2 regions of the Candidatus Rhodoblastus alkanivorans genome follow, and region 1 is predicted to be linked to the other one. Evidence: predicted binding sites of a transcription regulator. Region 1 holds the regulator's gene; the other holds the start of a gene.
What was found. The regulator LexA, encoded in region 1, represses DNA repair genes until DNA is damaged. The targets are predictions, from matches to a motif close to TGTTCNNNNTGTGTTCNG.
Positions count from the first base shown of each region.

Region 2: the regulator LexA is predicted to act here: its motif matches at 10,336-10,353, upstream of K2U94_RS16890 (PA0069 family radical SAM protein).

Region 1 covers NZ_JAIVFP010000001.1:2,239,615-2,251,555, reverse strand. The annotation lists gene K2U94_RS10585 (hypothetical protein) at 1-337, opposite strand, end outside; gene K2U94_RS10580 (hypothetical protein) at 667-1,014, opposite strand; gene K2U94_RS10575 (hypothetical protein) at 1,058-1,597, opposite strand; gene K2U94_RS10570 (AAA family ATPase) at 1,622-2,365, opposite strand; gene K2U94_RS10565 (hypothetical protein) at 2,365-4,356, opposite strand; gene K2U94_RS10560 (helix-turn-helix domain-containing protein) at 4,652-5,104, shown strand; gene lexA (transcriptional repressor LexA) at 5,468-6,172, shown strand; gene cynS (cyanase) at 6,417-6,905, shown strand; gene K2U94_RS10545 (ComEC/Rec2 family competence protein) at 6,915-9,179, opposite strand; gene gltX (glutamate--tRNA ligase) at 9,294-10,742, shown strand; gene gltA (citrate synthase) at 10,891-11,941, shown strand, end outside.
Region 2 covers NZ_JAIVFP010000001.1:3,636,808-3,648,748, forward strand. The annotation lists gene K2U94_RS16840 (polysaccharide biosynthesis/export family protein) at 115-1,305, shown strand; gene K2U94_RS16845 (exopolysaccharide biosynthesis polyprenyl glycosylphosphotransferase) at 1,723-3,189, shown strand; gene K2U94_RS16850 (H-NS histone family protein) at 3,191-3,598, opposite strand; gene K2U94_RS16855 (H-NS histone family protein) at 4,470-4,835, shown strand; gene K2U94_RS16860 (hypothetical protein) at 5,616-6,041, shown strand; gene K2U94_RS16865 (hypothetical protein) at 6,100-6,315, shown strand; gene K2U94_RS16870 (hypothetical protein) at 6,449-7,171, shown strand; gene K2U94_RS16875 (hypothetical protein) at 7,199-7,528, opposite strand; gene K2U94_RS16880 (SHOCT domain-containing protein) at 7,728-8,108, opposite strand; gene K2U94_RS16885 (hypothetical protein) at 8,333-9,199, shown strand; gene K2U94_RS16890 (PA0069 family radical SAM protein) at 9,203-10,306, opposite strand; gene K2U94_RS16895 (transposase) at 10,423-10,947, shown strand; gene K2U94_RS16900 (B12-binding domain-containing radical SAM protein) at 11,085-11,941, shown strand, end outside.

The DNA of each region.
Region 1 (11,941 bases):
TCCTATCCGTGCAGCCCAAAGTCCTGACGATCGTTCGCGCACTCTTGCCTTCGTCCAGAAGACGCCAAATTTCGCGACGAAGTTCCTTGTCGCGCGCGGCGGGTCCGAACGGAATTTCGATGTGGAGGCCGCGCGCGCCCGCGCAAGCGGCGGCGATCTTGCGGGCGGCGTCCAGACCAACCAGGCGCGCCAACCAATGGCCGTCCTCGGCGCACTTCTGGAGCGTCAAGATGCCGGGCATATAAACGCGCGTTCCCCCGTGCGCCCGCGCCAAAGACATCGCCGCTTCCTCGCCCGCAGCGACCGCGATTTCCGCAAGGATGCCCGTTAGCTTCATGCCGCCGCCCAAATTTCCGGATGTCGCGGGCGCGGCGCTCAAAGACGAAAGGCGCCGCGCCCGCCGGGTGAGAACCCAAACGCCCCCGAAGCGCCGACAAGGCCATCAATAGATGAGGCGGAGCGGAAACATGATGGGGAAAGGTTTCCTCCGGGCAGCGAGCGCCAACGCGCGAGACGCGATGGCGTCCGAGAATAAACAGTCCAAAAGGCCTAATTTGAAGTCGTGCGCCGATCGCGCTCAGGACGGCTCAGGAGCCCTATTGAACGCGGAGGCTTCGTCTCTTAGCCGCCGCGTTGCCTCTGCCGTCCAAGCCGTTAAATGGTGCTTCAAATTTGATTTTGAGGCCCGGAGTCAGAGGGGAGAGAAGCTTTGATGTTTTGGATCGCCTCGTCGGTCTTGACGGCGGCTTGATCGGCGAGCCGATACAGTGTCCGGTGAATGAACTCCAATGCGACGCCGGGCTCAAGATAAAACTGTCCACCGCTCTCCCGGACCGATTTCCTCCGGCGGCCATTGATGTAGGCTCTTACGAAATCCGCAAGCACCAAGAGGTCGCTACAGCTCTCCTGCGCCATTTCGAGGTGGCGAATAATCTCGATCTTTTCGCGCATTTGGGCCGCGTCGATCGCTGGCGCTTCCTGCGGCTCGACTCTTTTCAAAGCGGGTTTTGCCATGGTCCGTCCTCCGTTGGGCAAATTGCGCGCCAGGATTGCGCGGTCAATGGATGCTCTCCGACGTTTCGAAGCCGCCGAGGATCCGGCAGATTTCGAAGGCCGAGGTGGCAGTGAGCCCGTTTTGCTTCTCGGACCATTCGTTGATGAGATCGCGCGGATTGGCCGCCGGCGCGGAGGGAGAAAGCTTCTCGGCAAACTCGCGGTTAAGGGCGAGGCGCGCTTGAATGACTAAAAGCGCGTGGTTGACCAGATCGGCGACCGAGCTCGTGGTGAGGAACGGCACCTTCCCCGAACTGACGCCGAGGACGGCCCACACGTCTTCGTCGCTCCAACCTTCGGTCGTGGCAGGAACTTCCCCCGACGGCGGCACGACTTGCGTTTCGTCAACCCACGCCGTTATTCGGGAAAGCTCGCCGAACCATGCGCTGAGCAGCGCGGTCGGACGGGCGGACCCGTTGTAGCCGTCGAGGGCGCGGATAAAGTTGTTATTCGTCTCGATAATTGCGCTATTCGTCGCAATGCATTGGCGCCAGAAATCGCGCAATTCGGATTTGGAGGGGAAGTTGAGATTGATGGTTTTCATAGTCTTTCCTGGTTAAAATGCCAATTACGCGGCGGGGGACAAAAGCTTGAGGGCTTGGGAGCCGCCTTTGGTGTTGACGGCCGTTTGGCGAAGATCGTTCAGTCTAATCGGCCCGCTTGCGACGAACGTCCTGGCGTCCTCAAGAAGTTGGACGAGTTCGCGGATTGACGTGTTTTGCCCATAGGAAACGGCCGCCGCGCGCGCGTCGGCACCGTAAACGTCGAAATCGAGCGCAATCGCGACGAGGTCTTCGTCCAATGGCGCTTTCAAAACCAGCCGCTTGGAGCAGCGGCTGACGATTTGTTCATAGGCGCCGCGATCGACCTTCGTTCTCTTGAGAAGGTCTGGGTTCCCGCAGACGACAACGGGAAAGCCGAAACGCGACGGCAAATCGACCAGCTCTTTGAGGACGTTCAAATCAAGTTGCTGCGCCTCGTCTATGAGCAGATATTCGCCCTGTTTCCAGGATCCGGACGTGTCAAAGCGGTCCTCCAGGGCGCGCCAAATCGAGTCCGTGCTCTCGCGCCCTCCCCTCGCCACGCCCATGGCGTCGCCCAGAAGCCTAAATGCCGCCTTGCCCGTTCCCTGCGTCGCCGAAATACGCAAGTAGATCGCTTTTCGATCGTTCGCATAAAGGCGTTCCAGCGCGACCGTTTTTCCGATCCCCGGCGGTCCAATGATCGCGGCAGCGCGCAGGGTCGCACGCGAGTACGTAACGGTCTCGTCGATGCCGCGAGAAATCGACGTTTCGACAAAGCGAAAAGCCATCAGCGAGCGTCCCTCTTATTCGCAAGAAGACGTTGCATGAACGCCTGGTGATCTTCGGCGGAGCGTTTCAGTTCGGCCTGCTCGCGCGCGCGTCGTTCCTTTGGCGTTTCAGTCAAGCCGGAAGCGATGGCCCGCGCCTCGGCGGACGGGCCAATGTGCGCGCCGATCGGCGCATGCGGTTCACGCGGAAGAACTGACGCGAGTTGGATAATCTCCGCTTCCGCATCGATCGTTGGAATAGACCGACATAGCGCCTTGGCCGCCTTCACGCGACGCGCGCCGCGCGAGGCGGCCTCGCGCGCGCCGGATGGATCAAGGGGATGAAATTCCGCGTCGCGCTGCGCCAACCCCAGGAGGCGCCCTTTGTCGTCACGGATCGGAAGACGATCCCATGCTTGATATTTTGGCACCAGAACAATGACATAATCGCCCAAATAGCTTTGCAGCTCGTCGCAGGTCCATGATGCGCCGGAGAATTGAATTCTTCCCCCGCTGACGCTGCGTCGCTCTTCGGTCGAAAAGGCCGTGATGAAGGCTAATGGGTCGATTTCCGTTTTGGACCAGCCGGCCGCAATCGCTTTTTTGTACGCCTCAAAAGGCGGCAGACCCTTGAGTTTCCGACCCTTTTGGGGCCGATTATGATAAATTATGAGTTGTGCCTCGATCATCCTGACGAATTGGCCGAAATCTCCGCCGTATGGTGTCGGGGCCTTCCCGACATTCGAGGTTTTCGACTTCATCCGGTCGCCGCCGACCCAGCCGGGGATTTGCGCCAGATAATGCCGTTCAAACCGGCCGAAAAAGCCCTCGATTTCCTTGGCGCGGGCGTTATACGGCTTGGCGTTCACGACATTGCTTTCGCGGCCGAAAACGACCCTGTGGCCGAGAAGCTTCATTGCGTCGTCGACGAATTCGGCCCAATTATATTCGGACCCGTTGTCGAGGTAGAGCGTTCCCGGCATCCCCCAGGCCGTGGCCATGCGCAGAAAGCTCTCGATGACGTGGGCGTTGGTTACGCCTTTGCCTTCCTCCAGGATGACGACATCGAGCCACGCCCTTTGGGTCCCCGCGTCGAACCATGCGATAAATTTCGCGTGACGTTGGAAACCCTCAATTTTGGGCAAGAGCACGTCGGCGCTATGCACGTCGCCGTAGATCACGTCGCACGGCGCCAAGCCGCTCACGCCGCGAAGAATGCCCGGCAAATCGTCTTGGAACGCCTTGCGATCGCGGAGGAAGACGCCGGCTTTGCGCGCGATCCGTTCCGCCTTGATGAAATTGTCGGGCAACGCGCAAATGTCGGCCGATGCTTGAAAGCCGGCGGCGCGGCTAAGCTCTATGAGTTTCCGCTCAGCCATCAGGCGGATGTGGCCGAAGGAAGCCAGGTTCTTGTGCTCTCCCCGGATGTAAAGCCGCAATTCAGAGGCGATGCGTTTCTTGACTTCATCGTCAAAAGGAACGGAGCTGTCCCATTTTTGGGTTAGGATGACACGCTTTTGGCCTGCGTCCGAACGCTTTCGCCGCGCCAAACCGGCTTCAGCTTGGTCTTCATGGCGTTTGACCCAACGCATGATCGTGGCGACGGAAACATATTCCATCCGGCCGGTGCGCGGGTTAAGGAGTCGTCGTTGCGCCTCTTCGCGTGCCGCTTTCGCCCTCCCTTCCGACCCCTTAGGATGGGTAACAACCCGCATGACCAGGTCGTAGCGAATGTCGCGCTCTATTCGCGTAATGTCGCCGGGCGCTGGAGCTGCAACCGCGGTTGAAACACGCTTTAAACGCTCTTGAATGTAGGCGGGCAGGCTATCGACTTTGACTTCGTATTGACGCCCGCCGCGGCCGCCGCGCCCGGCGACTTCCCGGACAACCAAGCGCGCGCCGTTCCAAGTCGCCGACGGGTTCTTGCTGGCCCGCATGATGGCGCGTTCAATCGCCCGGCTCGATATGGCTGCTGCGTCGGCGATGACGGCGATGGGAAGGAAGTCCCTCACGCTACTTTCTCGGGGAACAGTTCTGCAAGGAGACGCTGACGAAGTTCGTCCGCACGTCGGCTGTGGCGTGCTCCTTTCAACGCCTTTTCCGCGGTTTGCCTGTTAACGCCGGCTGCATTACACCAAGCATTGAGGCTGGAATTTCGCGCGACTAATGCCGCGCGGACGGTCTGATACAGATCGTCTGACCCGGCAATTGTAATTACGAGAGGGAGGGTGCGAACGATTTTGGGCATTGCGCCGCCTAATGTCTTATTTCGGTGCATTTTGTTCAGAATAACGCACATTTCGGTATATGGCAAGCGACTACGACGATGCCAGACTGGCGGAGGCGCTACGCGCCGTGATAAAGAAAAAGCGAGTCTCAATGAAACTAATTTCGGAGAAATTAGGGATTTCGTATCGCACTGTTCAGAATTACATAAATGGTGAAAACCGTATTCCTGCCGATTTTTTCTTGCGTCTGGCACATTTGTTGCGCATAGACGCGGACTATTTTATATATGGCGACTTTCGACCGCACCATTCCGATCTTTATGACGCTGTTTGCGGATCGCTTATTGAGCTTGGCCTTATGCCATCTTTGGGGCCTGAGACGCCTCAGCACGAGCGCGAAAAGGCATTAACACTGGCGGCCCGAATGACAGCCGATTTGGAGGCCCGATATGATCGCTTTCGGGCAGAAGGCGCGTTCGGTCCCTTCGTCTCGCACCTTTCGTTTGGGCGCCGCGAAACCAAGACCGGTTGATGTTCGGCAAAATGTTCGCCAATCGTGGGATTTGGCGTAGCATGTTCGCCAATCCTTTTTGAAAATGTATAGAAAAATCAACAGCATCGCACATACGGAAAATCAGCCGAGTGTTCGCCAATCCGGTTTGGCGAACACTACACACCTACAAGGTTGTTATTAAAGAGATTTTCGAGTCCCGGCGTGCAATTACCGAATTCCGGGATTTGCAATTAATTTTACGCGCTCCAGCAGCAACCATCTCACATCTTTTCGATTGCAGAACCAAGCGCGAACATCTATCTTCCGTTCATGATTTGTATTGGCGTGATTCTGAAGCGCCAAAGCAACGCCGGATGCGGCAAGATTAGACAGGGCGCGGCCATGCTGACCAGGAAACAAAGCGAATTGCTTCGTTATATTCATGAGCGCCTGAAAGAGACCGGCGTGCCTCCATCCTTCGACGAAATGAAGGACGCGCTCGACCTGCGCTCGAAGTCCGGCATTCATCGCCTCATCATGGCGCTGGAGGAGCGCGGCTTCATCCGGCGCCTGCCAAATCGCGCCCGGGCGCTGGAAGTTTTGCGGCTGCCCGAGTCGTCAACCCCGGCGGCGCCGCGCGGCGGACGTTTCGCGCCAAGCGTCATCGAAGGCAATCTCGGCAAGACCCGGCCAGTCGTCGCGGGCGACCCCTCCGATTCGAGCCAGAACGTCGCCATCCCCGTCATGGGCCGCATCGCGGCCGGCACGCCGATATCGGCGCTGCAAACACGGTCCCACAGCATCGCCCTCCCCCCGGACCTGTTGTCCAACGGCGAACATTACGCGCTCGAAGTCCGGGGCGATTCGATGATCGAGGCCGGCATTCTCGACGGCGACACGGTGGTCATCAAGAAGCAGGAATCCGCCGAGTCGGGTGAAATCGTGGTCGCCTTGATCGACGACGAGGAGGCGACCTTGAAGCGCTTGCGCAAGCGCGGCGCCTCGATCGCGCTGGAAGCCGCCAATCCGGCCTATGAAACGCGGATCTTTGGGCCGGACCGGGTCCGCATCCAGGGCAAGCTGGTGAGCCTCGTGCGCAAATATTGAGCGGAGTTTTCGCGGACGACGGGAAAAGCGACGAAGAAACTCATGCATTATTTCAATATGTTAGATGGTTAATTGTTTCCCGTCGCGCCTTTAGCTCACGGTCGCAGTGACAGCCGGAAGGGTCGCTGCGCTGAATTTCTGGCGTTATTCCATGGACAAATTTTGAGCTCAGTTCTCTGGCGGGCCGGGGAATTGACGCTTAACCTCTGTGAAGGCGTTTTGTCCCTGGCAAAGGAGTATGCGCATGACCCGCGATCAACTCACCGAACGCATTCTCGACATCAAGCGCGAAAAACGCCTGACATGGCAGCAGATCGTCGAAGCGACCGGCGAAATGGCGGATGTGCTGATCGTCGGCGCGCTGCTCGGCCAGATGCGCCTTCCCGAGGCGCTCGCGGCCAAGTCTGCCGCTTTTCTCGGCCTGACCAAGTCGGAAGAGCGGATGCTGACCGAGGTTCCGATGCGCGGCCAGAATTCGCCGATGCCGCCGACCGACCCCCTGCTCTATCGCTTTTACGAACTGCTCATGGTCAATGGACCGGCGATGAAGGAACTGATCCAGGAGGAATTCGGCGACGGCATCATGTCGGCGATCGATTTCGACATGGCGATCGAGCGCCAGCCCGACCCCAAGGGCGACCGGGTCAAGATTTCCATGTCCGGCAAATTCCTGCCCTACAAATATTACGGCGCCGGCCCCGGCGTGCCGCCGAATGGCGCCAAGAACGGATAATCAATCCCGCTATTCCCGCGAATCGTCCTTCGTCGCGGGCGACTCCGGCGCGGCGGCGGGACGCAATGGCGCAAGCGCCCGGCGGCGCGGCGCGCGTGACCAGGGGCGATCCTCGCCTGGCGCGCGGGTTGTGCGCCATTCCATGCCTTTCGGGCCGAAAGCCAGTGTCACCGCCCCGGTTTCCCGGAGCTTGCGGCGGTCGAGCAGAATTTTTGGCGTGCAATAGCTCGGCGCATAGAGCGGCGAAATGACGACCTGCGCCCGGGCGCAATCCTCATGGAAGGCTTCGCCGTCGAGCACCAGGGCCGCCGCTTCGCCATTGCGCATTACGCCGACGCAACCGAGCGTGTCGCAACGGCCGGCGGCTTCGGCTTCGGACGCCGGGCGCAGGTCGGCGTCGGCGCGCAGCCATTGTTCGGCGGCAAAGGAATCGCGCCTTTTGCCGAGAAGCGCGAGGCGCCCTCCGGCGTCGCGCAAAGCCGCATATTCCCCGGTCGGCGCCACGGCGAGATCGAAGCGCTGTCCGCTCGCCGCCCCCAACAGGCCCAGGCCGACCAGCGGCAGCGCCGTAAGCTTCATCAGCCGCGTCCGCCACAAGACGGCGGAGAGAACCGCGAGCGTCAGGCAGGCGATCGACCAGGGCGCGAAAGCCGGCAGGGCGATAGTCGCGCCCGGCGCCGACCCGATCCAACGCGCGATCGTCATGATCATGCCGACGCCCGCGCCGAGATAGGACCAAACCAAACCGTCCGCGCCGAAAGGCGCGAGCAACGCGCCGAGCAACGCCGCCGGCACCGCGAAAAGCTCGATCATCGCGAGCGTCAGCGGATTGCCGATGAGCACATAGGGATTCAATTCATGAAAGTCATAGGCCATGAAAGAGGCCGTCGCGGAGGTCGCGCAGAAGGTGGCGGCCAGTGCGCCGAACACGCGCAGGCGGCTGATTTCCCCCATATGGTCGGCGAGCCCCCGCGCTTCGCGCTCGGCCTCGGTCCCGACCGCCTTGGGCGCGGGATTTGGCCTCCCGCTCGCCGCGCCGCGCGATTCGTAAACCGCAATCAGCGCGGCGACGGCCGCGAAGGATAGCTGGAAACTCGCGCCAAGCAGCGCCTCCGGCTCCCAAGCGATCACCGCCAGCGCCGCGAAAGCGAGATTGCGCATGGAAAGCGCCGGCCGTTCGGCGATGACCGCGCCGAGCAGAATCAGGGTCATGAACAAAGCGCGTTCCGAGCCGACGCGCGAGCCGGTGAACAGGCCATAGGCCAGCGCCCCGAGCATGGCGAGCGCGGCCGACCATTTCTTGATCGGATAGTTCAGCGCGAGAGCGGGGAAGAGCGCCAGAAAACCGCGAAAGCCGACGAAGAAGATGCCCGCGACCAGGGTCATCTGGACGCCGGAAATGGTGATGATATGAAAAATCCCCGCCTTGGCGATGGTTTCCCGCGCCGCTTCCGAAAGGAGGTCGCGCTTGCCGGTGACCATCGCGGCGGCGATCGCGCCATTGTCGCCGCCTATGCGATCATAGACCCTCAACGCCAGCGCGTTGCGCGCGCGGTCCACCGCCGCATAGAGGCGCGGCCGCCAGTCCGCCGTCCGGGGCGCGGGAAGAGCCTCCGCCTTGCCCAGCACATTGCCGACGGCGCCGATGCGCTGAAAATAAGCGTCGCGCGCAAAATCATAGCCGCCCGGCAGCGCCGCGCGCGCCGGCGGCAGCAGCCGCGCCTTGATGGTCAGGAAATCTCCCGCGGCGAAAGCAGGAACGCCGCGCATGGTCAAGCGCACGCGATAAGGCGTCTGCTCCGGCGCGAGACGCTCGGCCTCGGTGACGCGCAGCAGGAAACGCGCGCCCTGGGGCCGGAAATCGACCTCTTCGACGAAGCCGGCAAGCTCACCGATGTAAATGCGATCCAGCACTGGCGCATCCACCCGCGCCGCGCGCCAGCCACCGGAGAACTCGCCCGCGGCCAGCGCCGCGAGGATGACAAACACGGCCGAAAGCGTACGCTGCTCGTGCGCAAGAAAAGCCAGCGCAGCAAACAGAACCGCCGTCGCCCCGACGACCCAAAGAACCGGCTCGGTCGGCGCGACGAGATAATAGATCGCGCCGGCGCCCGCCGCCGCCGGCAACCACAGGAAAGGCCGGCGCAGATCCCATTCCTGCTCCAAAGCGGCGGCAAAATACAGGCGCAGGGCGGCGAGCGCGGCGCCGGGCGAGAGGCGCAGCGCCGCAAGGCTACCAACCCTGTCCGTCAGCCCCTTGGGAGCGGACGCCATGCGATTGCCCCTTTTTCTGGCGACGAAGCCCATGCTACACGAACGCGCTGCGGCAAGACCACTCCCTTGGCCTCTCCCTCGGCCATTCCCCGCGCCGCCTCAGGTTTCATCGCAATGTCTCATTCCGTCGTCACGCGTTTCGCACCCTCGCCCACTGGCTATCTCCACATCGGCGGCGCGCGCACCGCTCTCTTCAACTGGCTCCTCGCCCGCCAGACCGGCGGCAGGATGCTGCTGCGAATCGAGGATACCGACCGCGAACGCTCGACAGATTCGGCGATCGCCGCGATCATCGACGGGATGAAATGGCTCGGCCTCGACTGGGATGGCGAGACCATCTACCAGTTCGCGCGCGCGGGACGCCATCGCGAGGTCGCCGAGGAAATGCTCGCCAGGGGCGCGGCCTATAAATGCTACGCGACGCCGGAAGAGCTCGACGAGATGCGCGAACTCGCACGCAAGGAGGGCCGCCCGCCGCGCTATGATGGGCGCTGGCGCGACCTCGGCGGCACCGAAGCCGAAAGCGACGCGATCGCGCAAGGCCGCAAGCCGGTGGTCCGCCTCAAGGCGCCGCGCGAGGGCGAAACGATCATCGAGGACAAGGTCCAGGGAATTGTCACCTTCCCCAACAAGGACCTCGACGACCTCATCCTGCTGCGCTCCGACGGCACGCCGACCTATATGCTCGCGGTGGTGGTGGACGACCACGACATGGGCGTGACCCAGATCATCCGCGGCGACGACCATCTGACCAACGCCGCGCGCCAGACCCACATCTATCAGGCGATGGGCTGGGACATTCCCGCCTTCGCCCATATCCCCCTCATTCACGGGCCAGACGGCGCGAAAATGTCCAAGCGCCACGGCGCCCTCGGCGTGGACGCCTATCGCGCCTTGGGCTATCTGCCGGAAGCCCTGCGCAATTATCTGGCCCGTCTCGGCTGGAGCCAGGGCGACCGCGAGTTTTTCTCGACCGACGAGCTGACCGAGGCCTTTTCGCTCGCCCAGGTGCATCGCTCGCCCGCGCGGTTCGACTATGCGAAGCTCGAAAACATGAACGGCCATTACATGCGGGCTATGGACGATTCCGCTTTGCTGGCGCAGTTCATCGTCGCCCTGCCCTATCTGCCCAATGGCGAGGAGATTGTGGCGAAGCTCGACGACGCCAAGCGAGCGCAGCTCGCCAAGGCCATGCCGGGCCTGAAGGAGCGCGCCAAGACCCTGATCGAGCTGGCGGACGGCGCGCGCTTCCTCTTCGCCGAGCGTCCGCTCGAATATGACGAAAAGGCGCGTTCCCTGCTCAATGAGGCCGGTCGCGCCCATCTGGCCGCGCTCGCGCCGAAGCTCGCCGCGCTGCCGGAATGGACGGCGCCGGCCGCCGAAGCGGCGGTGCGCGCCTATGTAGGAGAAACGGGAGCCAAGCTCGGCCAGGTCGCGCAACCCCTGCGCGCCGCGCTCACCGGCCGCGCGACGTCGCCGGGCATTTTCGATGTCCTGGAGACGCTTGGCTGCGACGAAAGTCTTGGCCGGATCACCGACGCCGCAGGCGCCTCTATCGTTTAAGATGCTGTCATCTTGAACCTGCCCGGACAATAAGCTACTCATTCGCAGTGCACAATATTAACGCGATTTTGCCGCTTTGCGTCCCGCGAATAGTGTTGCGGGGACGCGGCGGCGCGCCGTTTGCGGCGTCAGCGAAAAGGCGAACCTCATGAGCGAAACGGGTAAGTTTACATTCGGCGACAAGACCGTCGAAATGCCGATCAAGCACGGCTCGATCGGCCCGGCGGTCACCGATATCGCCAAGCTGTACAGCCAGACCGGCATGTTCACTTACGACCCCGGCTTCACTTCGACCGCAAGCTGCGAATCCAAGATCACCTATATCGACGGCGACGAGGGTGTCCTTCTCTACCGCGGCTATCCGATCGAACAACTCGCCGAGCACGGCGACTTCCTCGAAACCTGCTATGTCTTGCTTTATGGCGAATTGCCGACGGCCAAGCAGAAGGCGGATTTCGACTATCGCATAACGCGCCACACCATGGTTCACGAGCAGATGGCGCGCTTCTTCTCCGGCTTCCGCCGCGACGCCCATCCGATGGCGGTCATGGTGGCTTCGGTCGGCGCGCTCTCGGCCTTCTATCACGACTCGACCGACATTTCCGACCCGCAGCAGCGGGTGATCGCGACCATGCGCATCATCGCCAAGATGCCGACGCTGGCCGCCATGGCCTATAAGTACAGCATCGGCCAGCCCTTCATCTATCCGAAGAACGACCTCGACTATACGTCGAACTTCCTGCGCATGTGCTTTGCCGTTCCTTGCGAGGAATATAAGGTCAATCCGATCGTCTCTCGCGCGCTCGACCGTATCTTCATCCTGCACGCCGACCACGAGCAAAACGCCTCGACCTCGACTGTCCGTCTCGCCGGTTCCTCGGGCGCCAATCCCTTCGCCTGCATCGCCGCCGGCATCGCCTGCCTGTGGGGCCCGGCCCATGGCGGCGCCAACGAGGCGGCGCTGAAGATGCTGACGGAAATCGGCTCGGTCGAGAATATTCCGAAATATATCGCCAAGGCCAAGGACAAGAACGATCCCTTCCGCCTCATGGGCTTCGGTCATCGCGTGTACAAGAATTACGATCCGCGCGCCAAGATCATGGCCAAGACCTGCCATGAAGTCCTCAACGATCTCGGCATCAAGGACGATCCTTTGCTCGATGTCGCGGTCGAACTGGAGCGCATCGCGCTTCACGACG
Region 2 (11,941 bases), 1.4 Mb from region 1:
CGCCATTTTATGTCGCCTATTGCATTAAATTTGGGGGCAATGCTGATTTCCGCTTCACACAAATGGACAAAGATCGCTGCCTGCGTCCTGGCGCTATCGAGCGCCGGATGCGCGATGATGCCGATCAGCGGTCCCCAGGGACATGATATTGGCGCCGGCTCGCAAAACGGGCAGACGAACGCCCTGCCCTACGCCCTCATTCCCGTGACGCCGCAAGTCGTGAACGTCCTGCAGCAGATCACGCCCAGGCTGTCGACCGCCTTCGCCTCGCGCACCCCGCCGAAGACCTTCCGCTTCGGAATCGGCGACATTGTCAGCGTGACCATATTCGAAGCGGCCGCCGGCGGTCTCTTCACCTCCGACGCCGGCGTCAGGGCGGGCAATTATGTCACCGTGCCGAACCAGGCGGTTGACGATCGCGGCGACATCACCATCCCTTATGCGGGCGCGATCCGCGCAAAGGGGCTGACGCCTTCCGAAATCCAGAACGAAATCACGGACCGGCTGAAAGGCCGCGCGCTCGAACCGCAAGTCGTGGTCGCGCTCGCCGAGCAGCGCACTTCCCTCTACAGCGTCCTCGGCGACGTGAAGACCGCCGGGCGGTTCCCCGCCAGCCCGTCGGGCGAGCGCATACTCGACGCCATCGCCCGCGCCGGCGGCCCGGGCAACCAGGGCTACGACGTATGGGCCGCGCTCGAACGGTCGGGACACCGCGCCGCCGTCCCCTTCGGCGCGCTCATGTATGAGCCGGCCAACAATATTTATGTGCTGCCGAACGACGTCATCTTCGTTTACGCTCAGCCGCAGACCTTCGTCGCCTTCGGCGCCGCCGGAAACCAGGGCCAGTTCAAGTTCGACGCCTGGCGCCTGTCGCTCGCCGAAGCGCTCGCCAAGCAGGGCGGCCTCAACGACGCGGTGGCCGATCCCTCCTCGGTCTTCATCTATCGCGGCGAAACCCGGGAGGTCGCGCGTCGCTTGGGCGTGAACGTCAACAGGTTCGACAGCAAGATCATTCCTGTGATCTACAACGTCAATCTGCGCGATTCATCGGGCTATTTCCTCGCCCAGAATTTCCCGATGCGCAACAAGGACGTGCTCTACAGCTCCAACGCAACCTCTGTCGAAGCCACCAAATTCCTGACCTTCGTGCGGACTATCCTGGCCACGGTGAACGATCCGGTCATCTATGCGACGAATGGCTACACGCTGAACGCCGCCATCCATGGCTTCACGCCGACCACCATCAGCAACGTCGGGACGCCGATCAACACCACGTCCGTCACGGTGAACCCCGCAGCCCAATAAGCGACCAGTTCCTCGTCGGCAAAGACGAGGAACTGGCCTTCGCCGATGAGGCGAAATCACACATCGCTGTCCGCGATTTTCGGAATTATATCCGCTAATTTAAATTTTGCCGCCTGCCCCATGAATGGCGGGGTTCTCGATCGCGCCCGGATAAATCCGGATGGCCCTTCCATTCCTTCCGCCCGCTTCGCTGATCAATCTTATCCTGTCTTTCCGACTGAAAGACTGGCTTGGGTTTGGGTTTGGGTTTGGGCTTGGGCTTGGGCTTGGGCGCAGCCGCGCCGCGTGAGGCCATTCCCGATTCGCCGGCGCCGCTTATATCGCGCTTCAATTAAATGTTAAAATTTAACGCTTGATTAATTAAATCCGCTCTGGTTAATTATTTAAATCAGCAACCGCACGCCATCGGTTTCGACGATGAACGCTCATAATCGCATGATCGTCGCTGCGCGCGCGGAAAGCGCCGCGCCACGCGACGCTCCGCACCCGCGTAAACGGCGGAAATGGCCGATTCGGCATCAGGCGGTCGCGCCGCTGGTCGCCTTGGCCGATGTCGCCGCGATCCTCGTCGCGAGCGTTCTGGCCGCTCTGGCCGCACCGATCGAAAGCGGCGTCGTCGATTTTGGCAAAGCGCTCGGATCGACCATTCTGGTCTCGGCGCTTTTCGTTTCGCTGCAGCAAATTCGCGACAAATATCGCCCGGCCGAACTCCTCGCGCTCCGCAATCAGCTGCGCGCCGTCGCTCTCGCCTGGGCGTCGGTCTTCATCCTGCTCGCCGCCGTCGTCGCAGCATCCGATATCGGCGGCCATATGCCTCGCGGCGCCGGCCTGTTCGCCGCCCTCAGCCTCTTCATGCTGACCGCGGTCCGCATCCTCGCCAAGCGCCTGCTCGCGATCGGGATCGGCGGTCGCAGGTTCGCCGGCCACAAGGCCCTCCTGCTCACCGACCAGCCAAAGCGATCAGCGGTCGATTCCGATCAGACGCTTGCAACCCTTGGCTTTTCGGTGGCGCAGAGCTTCGTTTTGCCGCCGCCGGACGCCGGCTCAGGCGAACGGAAACGGTTCAGCGCCCGGGTGATCGACTATGTCCAGGGGTCCGACGTCGAAGAAATTGTCATCGACGCGGATCCCAAGAGCTGGCGTCAATTGCGCTCTTTCCTGGGAGATCTGAGGGTTCTGCCACTCCCCATCCTGTTTGTTCCCATTGGCGCCCCCGCGGACTTTTTCAGGCGTCCGACCCGCGACCTCGGCGGCGCCCTATGCGTCGAGCTTCAGCCCAGCCCACTCGCCGAAGCCGAACATGCGGCAAAACGCGCCCTCGATCTCATCGGCGCCGGGCTCGCGCTGGTTCTGCTCGCGCCCTTGCTGGTCGCCGCGGCGATCGCGATCAAGCTGGATTCGCCGGGACCGGTTCTTTTCCGGCAACAGCGTTGCGGCTTCAACGGCCGTAGCTTCACCATCCGGAAATTCCGGACCATGTCGGTGCTCGAAGACGGCCCGACTGTGGTTCAGGCGCGTCAGGACGATCAAAGGGTGACCCGCGTCGGAAAATGGCTGCGCCGGACCAGCATCGACGAGTTGCCGCAATTGTTCAACGTGATCGGCGGCAGCATGTGCCTCGTCGGACCGCGCCCTCACGCCCTTGCGCATGACAATGAGTTCGACAAGCTCGTACGCAATTACGCCTTCCGGCGTCGCGTCAAACCCGGCCTGACCGGCTGGGCGCAGATACACGGTTGCCGCGGACCAACCCCGAACGCCGCGGCGGTAGAACGGCGGGTCGAATACGACCTGTGGTATGTCGATAATTGGAGCCTGCGGCTGGACATGGTCATTCTGCTGAAGACTCCATTCGAGCTGCTGCGCGGCCGCAATGCGTTTTGAATCAAGCGCTCCGCTCGATGGAGCCGTCGGGCGGCGCCGGCGAAGCCGGATTGAATTTCAGGTCGCCCGGGTCCTTGATGCGGAAATCTTCGATGTCATGGCCCGACGCCATGGCGAGGACGACCCAGCGCGGCCGCTTGCCGCGCCCCGACCATGTTTCGAACGTCTCGGGATTGCGATATTGAGGCACGACCTTCGGATATTTCCGGCGCGGCTTCGCCTCCGGCGCGAAACGCGGCGGGGTACCATTGACGACCATGTCCGCGCCGCGGCTGAGGATTGCGAGACGCTTCTCCAGCTCGCGCTTCTCCTCCAAAATCCGCGCCGACAGAATCGCGCTGACTTCCTCGTGGAGCGACCATAGCTCGTCCACGGTCATTGAATTAAAATCGACTTTGTTCCCAACCATAGCGCCGGTTTCCCGCCATAACGCCGCTTGCGAATCGACATTTTATGATCTCCAATTATATCGTCGGATCGATGATCTCCACAAGCGCCAACTAGGTATTTTCCGCAGGTTATGCCAAACAGGCGATCAAGTGACGGAAATATGACCGAAAATCCGGAGCGAAACCGTCCCGAGCGGCCTTTTGGTCCGGCCGGACGACAAAGGCACATATGGCGCAGAATTTCGCAGGTTATCCTGAGGATTCCGAATCTCTTTGATTAAACTAGATAAAATTTATCGAATTCGGCGCTGCCATGGGCGCGCGCCGAGTGGGCAGGCGCCCCAGCCCGCAATCAGAAAAATAATAAGCAAGAAACATGCCGAACGCCGGAGATTCGCCGCCCCGCCGGACAAACCGCCGGACAAGCGGTCGCCCTTCGACGCCCGCTGAAGCCTGGAACGCAGGGCCTGGCGCGTCACACGGCCGCTTCGCCGGACAGAGCCGCCCGCAGCCGCGACGCCGAAACCGAAGCCGGCAAATCAGCAGGATGCAGGTCTGTTATTTATTTATTAATTCCCGCCTGGCAATTTAATAATTAACTCTTGACATAATAAATTAAATGTCGTTTTATAAATCCCCACGATTGAAATTGGCTTACCGCACACAGTTGAAGCGTTCCGTTCGGGAAACAATTTCGGTCATGTGGCAGAAACGCGAACACCGCGCGTCTTTGCGCAGTACGGTCATTAGAGACTGCGCAAAGACGAAGGCGTTCGACAATCAACCGAAACTCGGCGTCCAATACCGGCGGGCGCTCGCGGAGTGGATGCGGCGCCGCGGCGTTTCCGCGCCGAATGTTGGCGTAACCTGTCGGAAAATCGCGAGAGCACGATGCGCAGACAGGATCTCGAGACAATGGACTTCGAAGAACTCTGGATTTTACACGAAGAGCTCACGAAGGTCCTGGTCGAGAAGATCAAGACCGAAAAGGTTCAGCTGGAAAGGCGCCTCGCCCAACTCAGCCAGAGGCGTGGCGATATCGGCGGCGCGACCGGCATGGCGGCGCCGCGTAAATATCCGAAGGTAAAGCCGAAATATCGCAATCCCGCAGCACCAAACGAGACATGGTCGGGACGGGGCAAGCATCCGCGGTGGCTTGCCGCGGCGCTGAAGGCGGGTCACAGGATCGAAGAGTTCAAAATCGAGGGAGCAGAAGACTCGCTGGCCGGCGAGAAGACAGGCGGAAAGCGCAGCTAAAAAGCCGGCCCCTCAATGAGGCCGGCGGAAACGATCGGGCGCGGCGCCGCACGGGCTTGACCGCCCAATCTTGACGTCCTTTTCGAGCCGCCTACGAATTCCAGAGATTTCGCTGAGCAGAACATTGCAGAGCTGGATCCGCCGCACCAAAGCCGCGGGCGTAGCCGATCCGTCTCCTAAATAATGCAAGCGAAAATGGGCGTTCCTGATCGTGTTTAATGAACGACCGACAGAATCCCTACCCATTCCATCCGAAATGTCTATGTGTTTCATCTTACTCCCCCCCAACAACAATCCAAGCCCCGATGCAAAGATATTTTTCACATGGCCTGACCAGCTAGTGATTTTTATTTTAACTCTAACCTATTTTACTAGCTACGCTATACATCGCAGTAAAAGTAAGGATAAATTTTCGTCTCGAAACCATGTTCCACCGACAGCTTGCATCGTCAAGGTTATCGCACGGCCGCCTCACTTGGTGCAATGCAAACAGTTTACGTAATTTTACGGTCACATGAAAAAACGGCCTGCTGAGCTGGAGCTGCAAGCGTTTTCATTTGTGCGCGCCGACATGGCGGGACACCGCCACTCGATATTTCAACGACACCCTGCTGGTTACACCGGAGTTCCCACGGATGCCGCGAACCCCGCCGAAGGAGAATTTCTTTCGCCCGCCTTCAAACGTAAGCTTTCAATGCGGCAGACGTTTAAGTCAAAACGATCTAGTCAGCGGTACGGCGTCGTAATAATGCGTAGCGGATTCTACGGATTGCTCAGAACGTGACTTTCTTTATTAACTTACCTGACCGCGACGGCGCCAAAGCGCAAACAGAACGACGGCGCGTCGTCCGGGCGGTTGAAACGGGGGAGGACAGAATGTTGCACGCGTTTCAAAATCTCGCCCAAAGCCCGCTTCGGGGAGCGGTGGCGAACAGCGCGGGAAATCTCGTTCAGGCGATGATCGACCAAGCCCGGAAACCCCGCGCCATCGTTTCGGCGATTGCGGAAGGCGTTTTGAATGCAACCCCATCCGAGGCTTTCAACAGCCGGGCGACGCGGGATGCGGCCTTCCCACCTGCGCGCGAACGCCAATATAAAGACGGTTTGAAACCGGCGCCGGGCGTCAAGATCCCACAGGCAATGGCCAAGCCAAGCGCGCGCCATGCGTGCATGAGCGCATCCGGCTGGGTCGGCAGCGCCCTCTAGCTGGCCCTGGTTTCCGGCCGCACAACCCGATCTTCCACGAACAAAATTGAGTTCGTCAATGGCGCGCTATAGTTTTCTGCTGCGTAAGATCGACGGCGCCACCGTCTTCAAACGCACCATGGATTGCGAGGACGTCGCCGACGCCTGGCAGGCGATCGGAGAAATCGCGCGGCAGACCGACCCTGAAGCGGGCGAGAGCATTATCGTCAGGGACGAGCGCGGCGAACTTGTCGTTTTCGTGGGGATAGCCTCGGCGCGCGTCCTTGCCGCCTGAAACGCTTTCGCGACGATGGCGACGCCACGCCAACGCCAGCCGCGGGCGAGCGAGACAAACTCAAGCGGAACAAAAAGGCGCGCCGCGCGTCCTATCCGGAAATGGCCAACGTCGGACCAGGCATGCGCGCAAAATGATGAAAGTTTTTGTCCGAACCCGCGAAAAGGCGTTGGCGCCGCGGCGGACCAGGCTCGAAATCCCCGGCTGGGCGGGCGAACGAACGCCTCGCGGCGAGGGCGCGCGCGAGCAGCCTTGGCATTGCGCCCTTTTCTCCGAGGGTGCTCAATATGGAATCGAGCTGTTTTATCCTTACAGAAATGAATTGCGGGTCGAAACCCGCGACGGCCGGTTGCACCTGGAGGGCGATTTCGGCCCCTGCCCCGAAGAAGGCCTGCAATGGCCGCCATTCCGCGATTTCGGCGGGAATTACTACACCTATCAAATCCTGCTCGACCTGAAAGTCCCCCCGGGCTTTGCGCTGCGCATCGAGCCGCATCCACGCTTTTACACCGACCGCACTGACACCTGCCCCATTGCTGTGCAGGCGCTCATCCGGCGCTGGTGGCCGATGATGTTTTTCTGCGTGTTCAAATCGCCGGCGGAGGGACGCGTTCATATTTTTCGTCCAGGCGAACCTTTCGCGCAAATCCTGGTCATTCCCGAGGAAGCGCCGTTCGACCTGGAGGAAATGGCGCCCGAGGAAGCGGCCGAGCGCGAATTGCAGGCGCGCCGCATTCACGCCAATCGCGACCGGCTGAGCGGGGACTCGCGTTGGGTTTCGCAGACCGACACCGTCTTCGACGGCACTTATCGCCAGATGTTGCGCGCCGCAAAAACCCTCGCCAAAGACAAGTGAAAAGCCGGCCATGGGGCCGGCTTCTCGTCACCAATAGTTGTGATGGTGATGATGGTGGTGGTGATGGTGATGGTGACGCCAGAAGGGGAGCGGATAGGGGTAATAGCGCCGCCAATGGTGATGATGATGGTGGTGGTGATGGTTGTAATATTGCACGAGTTGGACCTTCCCACGCGCGGCCCCACCCACGGCGCGCGGCGCTGAATCGATCGCGGCCAGCTTTTCCTGCGCATTCGGAATCGGCTGCAACAGTTCCGCGAAGGAATAGGCTTCAAGCGCCTGCGCCGGAGCGGCCGGCGCGGCGCCGACGATGGCAAGCGCGGCGGCGCCGGCGAGAAGAGGAAGTTTTTCGGACATGGGCATTTTCTCCAATAGTCCAAGCCGGCTCCTGCCGAAGCCGGCGAGAGCTGACGAAGAGCCAACGTCGCCCGCGCTAATATGTTCCGCGTCGAATTTGCCCGAGTCTTTCCGTAACGCGCGTTGATGAAAGGAAAATCCCGCGCGCCGCGTTAACGGCGCGCGGGATCATGGCGCGGGGCGAAGAACAGGGCTTGAATCAATCAACCATCCGGGCGCGCAGCCGGGCATATTCCTCGTCCGTGATTGTCTTGGATTCTTTGAGCTTTTCGAGCTTGGCCAGTTCGTCGGCGACGCTGAAGCCGGCGAAACGGCGCATATCGTCGCGCGCATGCTTGGCGTCCTGCAGGCGGCGCTCAGCCATGCCGCGCCCCTGGAAGATCAGATAGGCGAGCACGCCGAGATAGGGCACGAAGATCAGAACGACGATCCAGACCGCCTTGATCCAGCCCGAAACATCGTGACGGCGGAACAAATCGCTGATCACATTGATCAGAATCCAGATCCACATGATGAAAAGAAAGATCGTGATGGCGTCCGCCAGAAAATTCCAAAAATTGAAGCCGCCGTCGAACAACATGATCGAACTCCCAGGATCGCTTGAAATTTAAGATCACTTTAACTTTAATGTTCTCATTGCCGCTGTCACGATCAGCAGCAAGTATGCACGAAGTTCTTCACTCAATAGCCTAGCTAGCGCCGACGAGCAAGCCGAACTGACGCCATCGCGCCGCGCGGGCGCGCCTTAATTAAGCCTTTACCATGTGGCTTCAAAACTGGTGCGATAGTCGGGATCGGAGAGCCATGGGATATTTGCATCCGCCGCCGGGCAATGCGCCGGTCGTCGTGATCAAGGACGTCGGCGGCGACGTCCGGCAATATGCCGCCCAGACCAATGCTTATATTCGCAGCGGCCGCGAGGTGCGCCTGCACGAATGCCGCTCGGCCTGCACCCTGGCGTTGGCCGTGCCCAATGTCTGCGTCTATCCGAACAGCCTCCTGCGGTTCCACAAGGCTTATAATCCGATCACGAAAGCGACCAACGACTGGGTTTCCGACGCGATGATGGTGGCCTATCCGCCGGCAGTGCGCGCGCGGCTCGGCATCCTCAACCGCCAATATAAGACGCTGACGGGCTCCGAGTTGATCCGGCTCGGCGTGCGCGACTGCAACGCGCCGGCGAGCCCGGGGATCATGGTCGCGCGGGCGAGCGCCCGGCCGGTTGGCCCGCGAAATCCCCTCTCCAACGCCTTCGCCGCGCTGACCGTCGGCTTTAGCGCGCCCGATATTCCCGTTTACCACGGATATGGCGCGCCGGTCCGGGTCGCGCGCGTCAAAATCCCGCCCGCCCAAGACCAGCGCGCCCAAGACCAGCCCGCTGAAGCCGGGCCCGTCCCGGCGTCCCAAGGCGACGCGACCGCGACATCGCCCGCGACCGCGCCAAGCATGGAAGCGCCCCTCCCGCCGCCCCGTCCGCTGGAACTGGCCGGCCTGCCCGATCCTGCGGCCGCGCCCCCGGAAGCGGCTCCGCCCGTCCCCGCGCCGCCCGATCGTCCGCCTGCTCCGCGGACCCGGTTTTCCGCCTGGACCGCCCAGATCCGCGGCTCGGCGCCGGTTCTGGCATCGGCGCGCTTTACGCCCTTTCCCTATCGCCTGACTGGCGACGGCTGATCTCTAAAAGAGGCTCAGCTGGCGCTCGCCTCCTTCCGGCGGGCGGAAAAGGTCGGTTCGCAACCTGATTTTCGTCTTGCCGAAGCCGAGCTTTTCGCTGGCAAGCTCGAAGCGCCGGCCAATCATCCAGGCGTAGGGCCCGGTTCCGGTCATGCGCTTGCCCCAGGCGGCGTCGTAGAGCTTGCCTTCCCTGGTCGAGCGCAGCAGCGCCAGCACCTTGCGATATTTGTCGGGGAAATGCTCCAACAGCCAATTGGCGAACAGGTCCTGCGTCTCCAGCGGCAGGCGCAGCAGGATATAGCCCGCCTCCCGCGCGCCGTGGGCGAAGGCGCGGGCAAGAATGGTTTCGATCTCCTGATCGGTGACGCCGGGAATGACCGGCGCGACCATGACCGCCGTCGGAACGCCGGCCTGAGTGAGTTTTTCTATCGCCTCCAGCCGGCGCGCCGGCGTGGTCGCGCGCGGCTCCATCGCCCGCGCCAGAGCGCGATCGAGCGTGGTCACCGACAACGCGACCTTGACCAGACCTTTTTCGGCCATCGGCGCGAGCAGATCGAGATCGCGCAGCACCAGCGCCGATTTGGTGACGATCGCGACCGGATGGTTGGCCGCCGCCAGCACCTCCAATATGCCGCGCATGACCCGATGCTCGTGCTCGATCGGCTGATAGGGATCGGTATTGGTCCCGATCGCCAGTACCTTGGGCTGATAGCCGGGAGCCGACAATTCGCGCCGCAGCGCCTCCGCCGCGCCGTCCTTGACGAACAGCCGGCTCTCGAAATCGAGACCCGGCGAGAGGCCGAGATAAGCGTGGGTGGGGCGAGCGAAACAATAGACGCAGCCGTGTTCGCAACCCCGATACGGATTGATCGAGCGTTCGAAGGCGATGTCCGGAGAATCGTTGCGGGTGATGAGCCTGCGCGGCTTTTCATGCGTGATCTCGGTCCTGAACGGCGGCAACTCGTCCAGCGAACCCCAGCCGTCGTCGAGATCGACGCGCTGGAATTTTTCGAAACGCCCGGACACATTGTTCGCCGCCGCGCGGCCGCGCCGCCGCCCGGGCGCGACCGCGGCGCTCGAAACCGGGGATGAGGCCAGGGAAGCCATTGACGTTCCTTGAGAACAAATCAGATACAAAGAACAATTAAAGAACGGTAACGCGTTGTCAACCGGTTTGGTCAAGCCGCTTGCCAAAACAGCGAAAACATTTAAAGCGATCCGCCATGGTTACCGTTATCGTCCTTTCCCCCTCGCTTGACGCGACCGCCCCGGTCCAGCGCGCGGCCGAGGCGGTGGCGCGCAGCCTGTGCGCCCTGGTGCGCGCCTCGGTGGAGGGGATCGTCCGCGACGCCCTCATCATCGGCCCCGCCGAGGACCAACTCGCCGAAATCGCCGACGAGGCCGGCTGCTCCTATATCGAGGCCTCTTCCGCGCAGGAAGGTTTCGCGCGCGCCGTCGCCCAGTCGCGCAGTGACATCGCCTTCGTGCTCGAAGGCGGCTATGCGCCGCAGCAGGGCTTTGTCGAAGAAGCTGGCGACCTTCTGCATGACGCCGGCTTCCGCGGCGCGCTGTTGCGGCGCTCGCCGGACAGTCTGATGACCTGGCTCGCGCCTTCGCTGGCGCGGCCGGTGGGGGCCTTCGCGGCGCGCGACGATTTGCGCGGCGCGGCCCCGCGCGACCTCGCCGAATTGATCCGGCGTCTCAAGATCCGGCACACGCTCACCGCCCGCGCCCACAAAATCCTGTGACATTTGCGCCGAAGGCGAGAATCTGACGCAGGAAAAACGCCTTTGTCGCTTTCCCCCCTCAAGGGGATCGGCTAAGGTCGCGCGTCTATCTGCAATGAAATCAATGATTATAGTTTCGCTTTAGCAAAGGAGGCGGCATGGCGCCCGCATCGAACTGCGAACAGGCCGCCCGCATCTTCAATGTCGTGCTGATCAAACCCACGCATTACGACGACCAGGGCTATCCGATCCAATGGTTTCGTTCGGCCATCCCGTCCAATACGCTCGCCTGCATGTTTGGACTGGCGCAGGACGCCGCGCGGCGGCAAATCCTCGGCTCCGGCGTCGAGCTTCGTCTCCATACGTTCGACGAGACCAACACCCGCATTCGCCCGAAAGAAATTGCCGCGCTGGTGCGCGAGGCCGGCGGCGAGGGCGTGATCTGCCTGGTCGGCGTGCAGTCGAACCAGTTTCCCCGCGCCCTCGACCTCGCGCGGATGTTTCGCGCCGAAGGGCTCCAGGTCGGCATCGGCGGCTTTCACGTGTCCGGCTGCCTCGCCATGCTGCCCGAACTGCCGCCCGAAATCCGCGAGGCCCAGGCGCTCGGCATTTCGCTGTTCGCCGGCGAATCCGAGAACTGCCGCCTCGAAGGCTTTCTGCAGGACGCCTTCGCGCGAAAACTTCAGCCGCTCTATAATTATCTCGACGACCTGCCCTCGCTCGAGGGCGAGCCCCTGCCGATTTTGCCGCGCGCCCGCGTCCGCCGCACCATGGGCAAATTGTCGAGCCTCGATTTCGGGCGCGGCTGCCCCTATCAATGCTCGTTCTGCACCATTATCAATGTGCAGGGCCGCAAAAGCCGCTTCCGCAACGCCGACGATCTCGAACGCATCCTGCGCGAGAACCAGGCGCAGGGCGTGAACCGCTTCTTCATCACTGACGACAATTTCGCCCGCAATCAGGAGTGGGAGGCTTTGTTCGACCGCATCATCAAGCTGCGGGAAGAAGAAGGCAT